DNA from 3 places in the Actinomadura sp. WAC 06369 genome. Region 1 is predicted to be linked to each of the others. Evidence: riboswitches for the same ligand, from Rfam matches in the RefSeq annotation. Region 1 holds a riboswitch; each other region holds the start of a gene.

Region 1 (2,257 bases):
GTCCTTGAACGTCATCCACCCGTTGCCGGTCTGCGCGAGCGTCCGCATCATCCGCCCGTACAGGCGGCGGGCCGGGACCTGCCGGACGTACCCGCCCGCGGCCTCGGCGGCCCGGTACGCGGCGTCGAACTCCTCGCCCCACAGGTCCGTGAGGTGCGGGACCTCCTTCGGGTCGAACAGCGACCACACCCCGTCGGCCTCGACGCGGCGCATGAACTCGTCCGGGACCCAGTTCGCGAGGTTCAGGTTGTGGGTGCGGCGCGCGTCCTCGCCGGTGTTGTCGCGCAGCTCCAGGAACTCCTCGACGTCCGCGTGCCACGGCTCCAGGTAGACGCAGGCCGCGCCCTTGCGGCGGCCGCCCTGGTTGACGGCGGCGACCGACGCGTCGAGCGTGCGCAGCCACGGGACGATCCCGTTCGAGTGGCCGTTCGTCCCCCGGATCAGCGAGCCCCGCGACCGGACCCGCGTCCACGAGATCCCGATGCCGCCCGCGTACTTGCTGAGCGCCGCGACCTGCCCGTACCGCTCGTAGATCGACTCCAGCTCGTCCCGGGGCGAGTCGAGCAGGAAGCAGGACGAGAGCTGGGGGCGGCGCGCGGCGGAGTTGAACAGCGTCGGGGAGCTGGGCAGGTACGCCAGGGCGCTGAGCAGCCCGTACAGCTCGGCGGCCTCGGCGACCGTGTCGGCGAGGCCGCACGCGACGCGGAGGAAGAAGTGCTGCGGGCGCTCCAGGACGAGCCGGGTGCTCGGGTGGCGCAGCAGGTACCGGTCGTAGACGGTGCGCAGGCCGAAGTACTCGAACCGGTCGTCGGCCGCGTCGTCGACGAGCGCGTCCAGCTCGGCGGCGTGCTCGGCGACGAACGCGGCGGGCTCGTCGCCGAGCAGCCCGGCGGCGTGCGCGGCGGAGACGGACCGGGAGAAGGTCTGCGCTCCCCCGGCCGCGGCCTCCTCGGCGATCTTCGCGGCGAGCAGCCGCGCGGCGGCCTTCCCGTAGCCGGGGTCGGCCGCGACGAGCGCGGCGGCCTCGCCGATCGCGAGGTCCCGCAGGGCGGCGGCGTCCAGCCCGTCCGCCGACCGGACGGCCGCGAGGACGCGCCCGGGGTCGGCCCCCGGCACCCCGGCGCAGGCCCGCTCGACCTCGGCGGCGATGCCCGCCGCCGGGCGCGCGAGTTGCTGTGTCACGTGCTCTCTCCCCTCGTGAGACGGCCTCACGAGGGCACGCGAACGGGCACGGCGGCACGCCGCGGGCCCGTCCGGCGGCCTGCCCGCGAGGCCCGGACGAAACGCGCGCTGGCAGGTCTTCGGACTCGCGGGCACCGCGCCTCCCGGAGGAGGGCGCGACCTACTGGCCGTCGCTTCCCGGACCGCGGCGCGGTCCAGTGCTTCGTGACGGCGGTCGTTCCAGCTCACCGCTGCGGGGCAGTCCCGGATTCGCACCGGGTTCCCTCTTGCGACGCCCCCGCCGCGGACGGCGGGGGCGAACCAGCACGGGACTCGAACCCTACATCTAGTTTGACCTTGATGTGCAACCCCAAGATGTTGGGCGTGTCGGTGAGGGCGGGGGTGGGTTCACGATCGCCGGAAGGAGTGAGACGATGGGTCCCGTCATGCTCCCGCGCCCACCGCACCCGCTGTTCCGCGCCGCCCGCGCGGTCGTCTTCGCGACCGTGTGCGTGACGCTGGCGACGGCCGGGCACGCGCTCGCCGCGCGGGAAGCGGTACCCGGCTGGGCGGTCGTGACCGGGTTCGGCGCCGTCCTCGCCGTCACGCTGCTGCTGGCCGGGCACGAGCGGTCGCTCCCGACGATCACGGGCGGGCTCCTCGGCGGCCAGTTCGCACTGCACGCGCTGTTCACGAAGGCGACCGTCGCGGCGACGGCGGGCGCCGCCGCCGGGCACGCCGGACACACCGGGCACGCCGTGCCGACCGCGGCGGACCCCGCCTGGCCCGTCCTCTCCGGCGGCTGCGGCATGACGCTCGCGCACGCGGCGGCCGCGCTGCTGGCCGCCTGCTGGCTGTGGCGCGGGGAACGCGCCGCGTGGACGCTGGCCCGGCGGATCGCCGCGGCCGCCGACCGTCCGATCCGGCTGCTCCTCGCGCTGCTCACCGCCCGGCCGCCCGCGCCCGCCCCGCGCGTCCCCGCCGCCGCGCCGCCGGTCGTCCCGGCCGTCGGCCGCGCGCTCCGGCACCAGGTCGTCCGGCGGGGACCGCCCGTCCGTTCGAGGGCGCTCGCCCCCCGCTGAGGCGGGACGGGGCG
Region 2 (2,257 bases), on a different contig from region 1:
GGGCTGCGCGCCTTGGAACGCCGCCCCGGCGCGCCCGCACCGACACCGGGAACGGTGAACAGGCGCGGTTTGTAGGCGGCGTCCGCCGGCGCGGGTTCGCTCTCGCCGCTCCCCTCCCCACCGGACGGCTCAGGCGGCGCGGAGCCGTTCGCGTCGTCTCCCCGCACGTCCGGCCGCACCCCGCCACCGGACCCGTCGTCGTCCGGACCGCCGGGGCCGTCGTCGTCCGGTCCGTCGGGACCGTCGGAGCCATCCCGGCCATCCGGACCATCCGGGCGGTCGGGCCCCTCGGGGACCTCGGGAGGGTCGGCATCGGCGTGCTCGTCGAGGACCGCGTCCAGCTTGTCGGCGTCCAGGCCGGGCGCGTCGAACGGGTCGCGGCGGCGGCGGTGCGGCAGCGCGAGCCGCGCGGCGGTCCGCACGTCGTCGGCGGTGACCGCCGGACGGCCGTGCCAGGCGGCGAGCGCGATCGCGGCCCGCGCGGTCACCAGGTCGGCGCGCAGCCCGTCGACCTCGAAGGACGCGCAGACGGCGGTGATCCGGCGGAGCGCCGCGTCGGTCAGCTCGACCCGCGGCAGCCGCTCCCGCGCGGCCGCGATCCGGGCCGCGAGAGCGGCCTCGGCCGCCGCCCACCCGGCCGCGAACCCGGCCGGATCGTCCTCGAACCGGAGCCGCCGCCGGACGACCTCGGCCCGTTCGGCCGGGTCGCGGGTGGCGGCCACCTCGACGGTGAGGCCGAACCGGTCCAGCAGTTGCGGCCGCAGCTCCCCCTCCTCGGGGTTCATCGTGCCGACCAGCAGGAAGCGCGCGGCGTGCCGCACCGACACGCCCTCCCGCTCGACGTGCGACTCGCCCATCGCGGCGGCGTCCAGCAGCAGGTCGACCAGATGGTCGTGCAGCAGGTTGACCTCGTCGACGTACAGCACGCCGCGGTGCGCGGCGGCGAGCAGGCCCGGCTCGAACGCCGTGACGCCCTCGGTCAGCGCCCGCTCGATGTCGAGGGACCCGGTGAGGCGGTCCTCGGACGCGCCCACCGGCAGCTCCACCAGCCGGGCGGCCCGCTCACCGGCCCCCGCGCCGTGGGGGCCGTCCGGGCAGCCCGGGTCGGGGGCGTCCGGGTCGCAGGAGAAGCGGCACCCGGGGACGGTCCGCACCGGCGGGAGCAGGGCGGCCAGCGCCCGGACGACCGTCGACTTGGCGGTGCCCTTCTCCCCCCGCACGAGGACGCCGCCGACACCGGGCGACACGGCGTTGATCAGGAGCGCGAGCTTGAGGTCGTCCATCCCGACGACGGCGGAGAACGGGTAGCCGGGGGCCGGCGCGGCAGGGGGCATCGCGGATTCGTCCTTCCTCGGGTGTCCACGCCCGATGGCGGTACTGTCCGACGGCCGGAGTCTCCTGGCTCCCGGATCACCGCTCCCCCTCGGCCTTCCGGCATGCGCCGTGGCCCTGTCGAGAGGGAACTCCCCTGGTCACAGTTGCGGGACAGCCCCGGATTCGCACCGGGTTCCTCCGCGTCCGTCGCCCGCAAGGATCGCACACCGGTGCGCCGCGCGGGGAACGGCCCCGCTCAGGACGGCGACGCCTGCGGGATCGCGAACCACACCGCCTTGCCCCGCACCGACGGCCCGAGCCGGGACCGGGTGCGGCGCGCCCCCCACCGGCCGCCCGACAGCTCGCGCACGATCCCGAGACCGCGGCCGCAGTCGCCGGACGTCCACGAGTAGCCCGGCAGCGCGGCGTCCGCGAGCGCGTCGAACACCGCGCAGCGCACCTCGCCCGCGCCCTCCCCGCCCGTCCCGTCGTCGCCGAAGTACAGCCACAGCTCGTGCGGGCCGTGGTCGCCGGCGTGCTGGTGGGCGTTGGTGGCGAGCTCGCTGACCATCAGCTGCGCGTCGCCGATCACGTCGCGGGGGACGCCGAGCGCGGCGAGCGCGTCGCGCAGCACGCGGCGCGCGTGCCCGGCGCAGCCGGGGCCGCCGGGCAGCGCCCACACCCAGCCGGGACGGGTGCCGGCGGGGGCGCCGGGCTCGTCGGCCATCGCGTCCGCCATGCTCTGCGCGGCGTGCGCGGGATCCGGCGGGGGCGCGGATCGCGGCGCCGCGCCCGGGGCCGGTCCGGGCGCGAGACGGGTTTCGGCCTTCACGGGCACGTCCGCGTGGGCGGTCCGGACGTCCGTAACGTGGGCTGACGAGGTCTTCACGGGTCCTCCCGCAACTACGTCCCGGGGTGCGCGGCGGGCTCGCTCGTCACTTTC
Region 3 (2,257 bases), on a different contig from region 1:
GAGTTCCTGTTCGTCCGCGACGAGGAGGAGGGCTTCTCCGGCCTGATGGAGGTGTGGCGGCTGAACGGCACCGACATCCTCGACCTCTACCGGAAGTCGGCCGTCTGAGGCGTCACGGGTACACGACGCGGTACCAGTGCGCGGACTCGTCCTTGAGGGGTTCCAGCCGGACGCGCGTGCCACCGGGGCTGTCGAACAGGCGCACGCCGTCCCCGAGGAGGACGGGGGCGATGAAGACGAGCACCTCGTCGAGGATTCCGGCCTCGACGCACTGCCGGGCGACGTTCGCGCCGAGGACGTTGACGTAGCGGTCGCCGGCGGCGGCGCGGGCCTCGGCGACGGCGGTGCGCAGGTCGCCGGCGAAGACGACCCCCGGGACGGGCTCCGCCGGGGGCCGGTGCGTCAGGACGACCATCGGCCCGTCGTACCGCCCGCCGAACGCCCCCTCCTTGTCGGTGCCCTCGTTCGGGTCGCCGCCGCCGTAGGTGCCGTTCCCGGCGAGGATGGCGCCGATCCGGTCGACGAGCCCCTCGGCCGCCGGGTCGGGGGCGGCCAGGTGCTCGGTCAGCCAGGACATGTCCCCGCCCGGTGCCGCGATGAAGCCGTCGAGCGACATCGTCGCCGAGTACAGGAGCTTTGCCACGGTTCTTCCTTTCGTGATGGTCGAAGGGGTCGACCGGGCGGGGGCCCGGAACTCATCGGCCGGCCCCCGGAACGGGCCGCGCGGGTCGCGTCATTCATCTTGTGTGCCGCAGAGGCGTGGGATGCCCGCTGTGCCACAATGGCCCGCGTAGGCGACGGCGGAACGAGGAAGTCCGGTGCGAATCCGGCGCGGTCCCGCCACTGTGATCGGCGAGCGGACCCCGAACACGCCACCGCCCCTCCCGGGGCGGGAAGGCCGGGGCGAGCGACGACCCGAGAGCCAGGAGACTCACGCGGTCGCCTCCTCACGGTAACTGGGGCGGATCTCCCCAGAGAGGAGAGGCTGGCATGGCCGTTGGAATCCCGGTGGTCCGGGACCGCGGCGGACGGCGGGCGCGCTCGGCGCTCGGGTCCGCCCTCGCACTCGTGCTCCTGCTGTCGGGCTGCGGCGCGTCCGGCCGCGCCGCGGACGGACGGGACGGCGCCGCGCCGCCCGGCTTCCCGGTGACGGTCGAGAACTGCGGCGTCACGACCACCTACGAGCGGCCCCCGCGCCGCGCGGTGTCGCTGAACCAGCACGCGACCGAGGTGATGCTCGCGCTCGGCCTCGAACGGTCGATGGTCGGGACCGCGTTCCCGGACGACGCCGTCCTGCCGGAGTTCGAGCGGGCCTACGGCGGGATCGAGGTGCTGGCCGACGAGTACCCGTCGTTCGAGGTGCTGCTGGCCGCCGAACCCGACTTCGTGTACGGCGGCTGGGCCAGCGCGTTCGCCGAGCAGGACGGGCGGAGCCGCGCGGCCCTCCGCGAGGCCGGCATCGACACGCACCTCAACATCGAGGAGTGCCCCGGCGGCCCGGTGACGATGGCGACGGTCGAGGAGGAGGTCCGCACCGTCGCGAAGATCTTCGGGGTGTCCGCGCGCGCCGAGGAGCGGATCGCGTCCATGCGCGCCGTCCTGGAGCGGACCGCCGCCGCCCTCGCGGGCGCCGACCCGCTGACGGTCGCCGTGTACGACAGCGGCGACCGGACCGTGTTCACCTCGGGCGGCGCCGGGATCGGCAGCGAGATCATCCGGCTCGCGGGCGGCACCAACCTGTTCGCCGACCTCGACGACGCGTACGGGGACGTCTCGTTCGAGCAGTTCGCCGAACGCGCGCCCGAGGTCGTCCTCATCTACGACTACGGCGACCGGCCCGTCGAGGACAAGAAGAAGTTCCTGCTGGAGCACCCGGCGCTGCGGGACGTGCCCGCGATCCGCGACGAGCGGTTCGCGGTGCTGCCGCTGTCGTCGACGGTCACCGGCGTGCGGGCGGCGGGCGCGGTGGAGGCGCTCGCCCGCCAGCTGCACCCGGACCGCTTCGCGTGACCGCGACCGCAGGACGGGTCGCGCTCCCCCGCGTGCGCGCCCCGTACCCGCTCGTCCTGGTCCTGCTCGGGGCGCTGCTGCTCGGGACCGCGACGGCCGCGATCGCCGTCGGGTCCGTCGGCATCCCGCCCGACCAGGTGTGGGGCATCCTGCTGCACCGGCTGCACCTCGCACCGGCCGCGGACTGGACGCCCGCCCGCGAGACGATCGTGCTCGACGTGCGGCTCCCGCGCGTCCTGCTGTGCGG

The links. A riboswitch is a leader RNA that binds a small molecule or an ion and turns the genes downstream of it on or off. The one in region 1 is predicted to bind cobalamin.
Region 2: another riboswitch for cobalamin. It lies ahead of DMH08_RS05395 (putative cobaltochelatase); the one in region 1 lies ahead of DMH08_RS19750 (ribonucleoside-diphosphate reductase subunit alpha).
Region 3: another riboswitch for cobalamin. It lies ahead of DMH08_RS13755 (ABC transporter substrate-binding protein); the one in region 1 lies ahead of DMH08_RS19750 (ribonucleoside-diphosphate reductase subunit alpha).

Annotation. Positions count from the first base shown of each region.
Region 1 is NZ_QHJN01000069.1:2,170-4,426, reverse strand. It holds gene DMH08_RS19750 (ribonucleoside-diphosphate reductase subunit alpha) at 1-1,182, opposite strand, end outside; cobalamin riboswitch at 1,276-1,502, opposite strand; gene DMH08_RS19745 (MFS transporter) at 1,596-2,243, shown strand.
Region 2 is NZ_QHJN01000012.1:30,052-32,308, reverse strand. It holds gene DMH08_RS05395 (putative cobaltochelatase) at 1-1,334, opposite strand, end outside; cobalamin riboswitch at 1,392-1,513, opposite strand; gene DMH08_RS05390 (ATP-binding protein) at 1,571-2,146, opposite strand.
Region 3 is NZ_QHJN01000040.1:36,601-38,857, forward strand. It holds gene DMH08_RS13745 (suppressor of fused domain protein) at 1-108, shown strand, start outside; gene DMH08_RS13750 (dihydrofolate reductase family protein) at 113-643, opposite strand; cobalamin riboswitch at 772-953, shown strand; gene DMH08_RS13755 (ABC transporter substrate-binding protein) at 991-2,010, shown strand; gene DMH08_RS13760 (FecCD family ABC transporter permease) at 2,007-2,257, shown strand, end outside.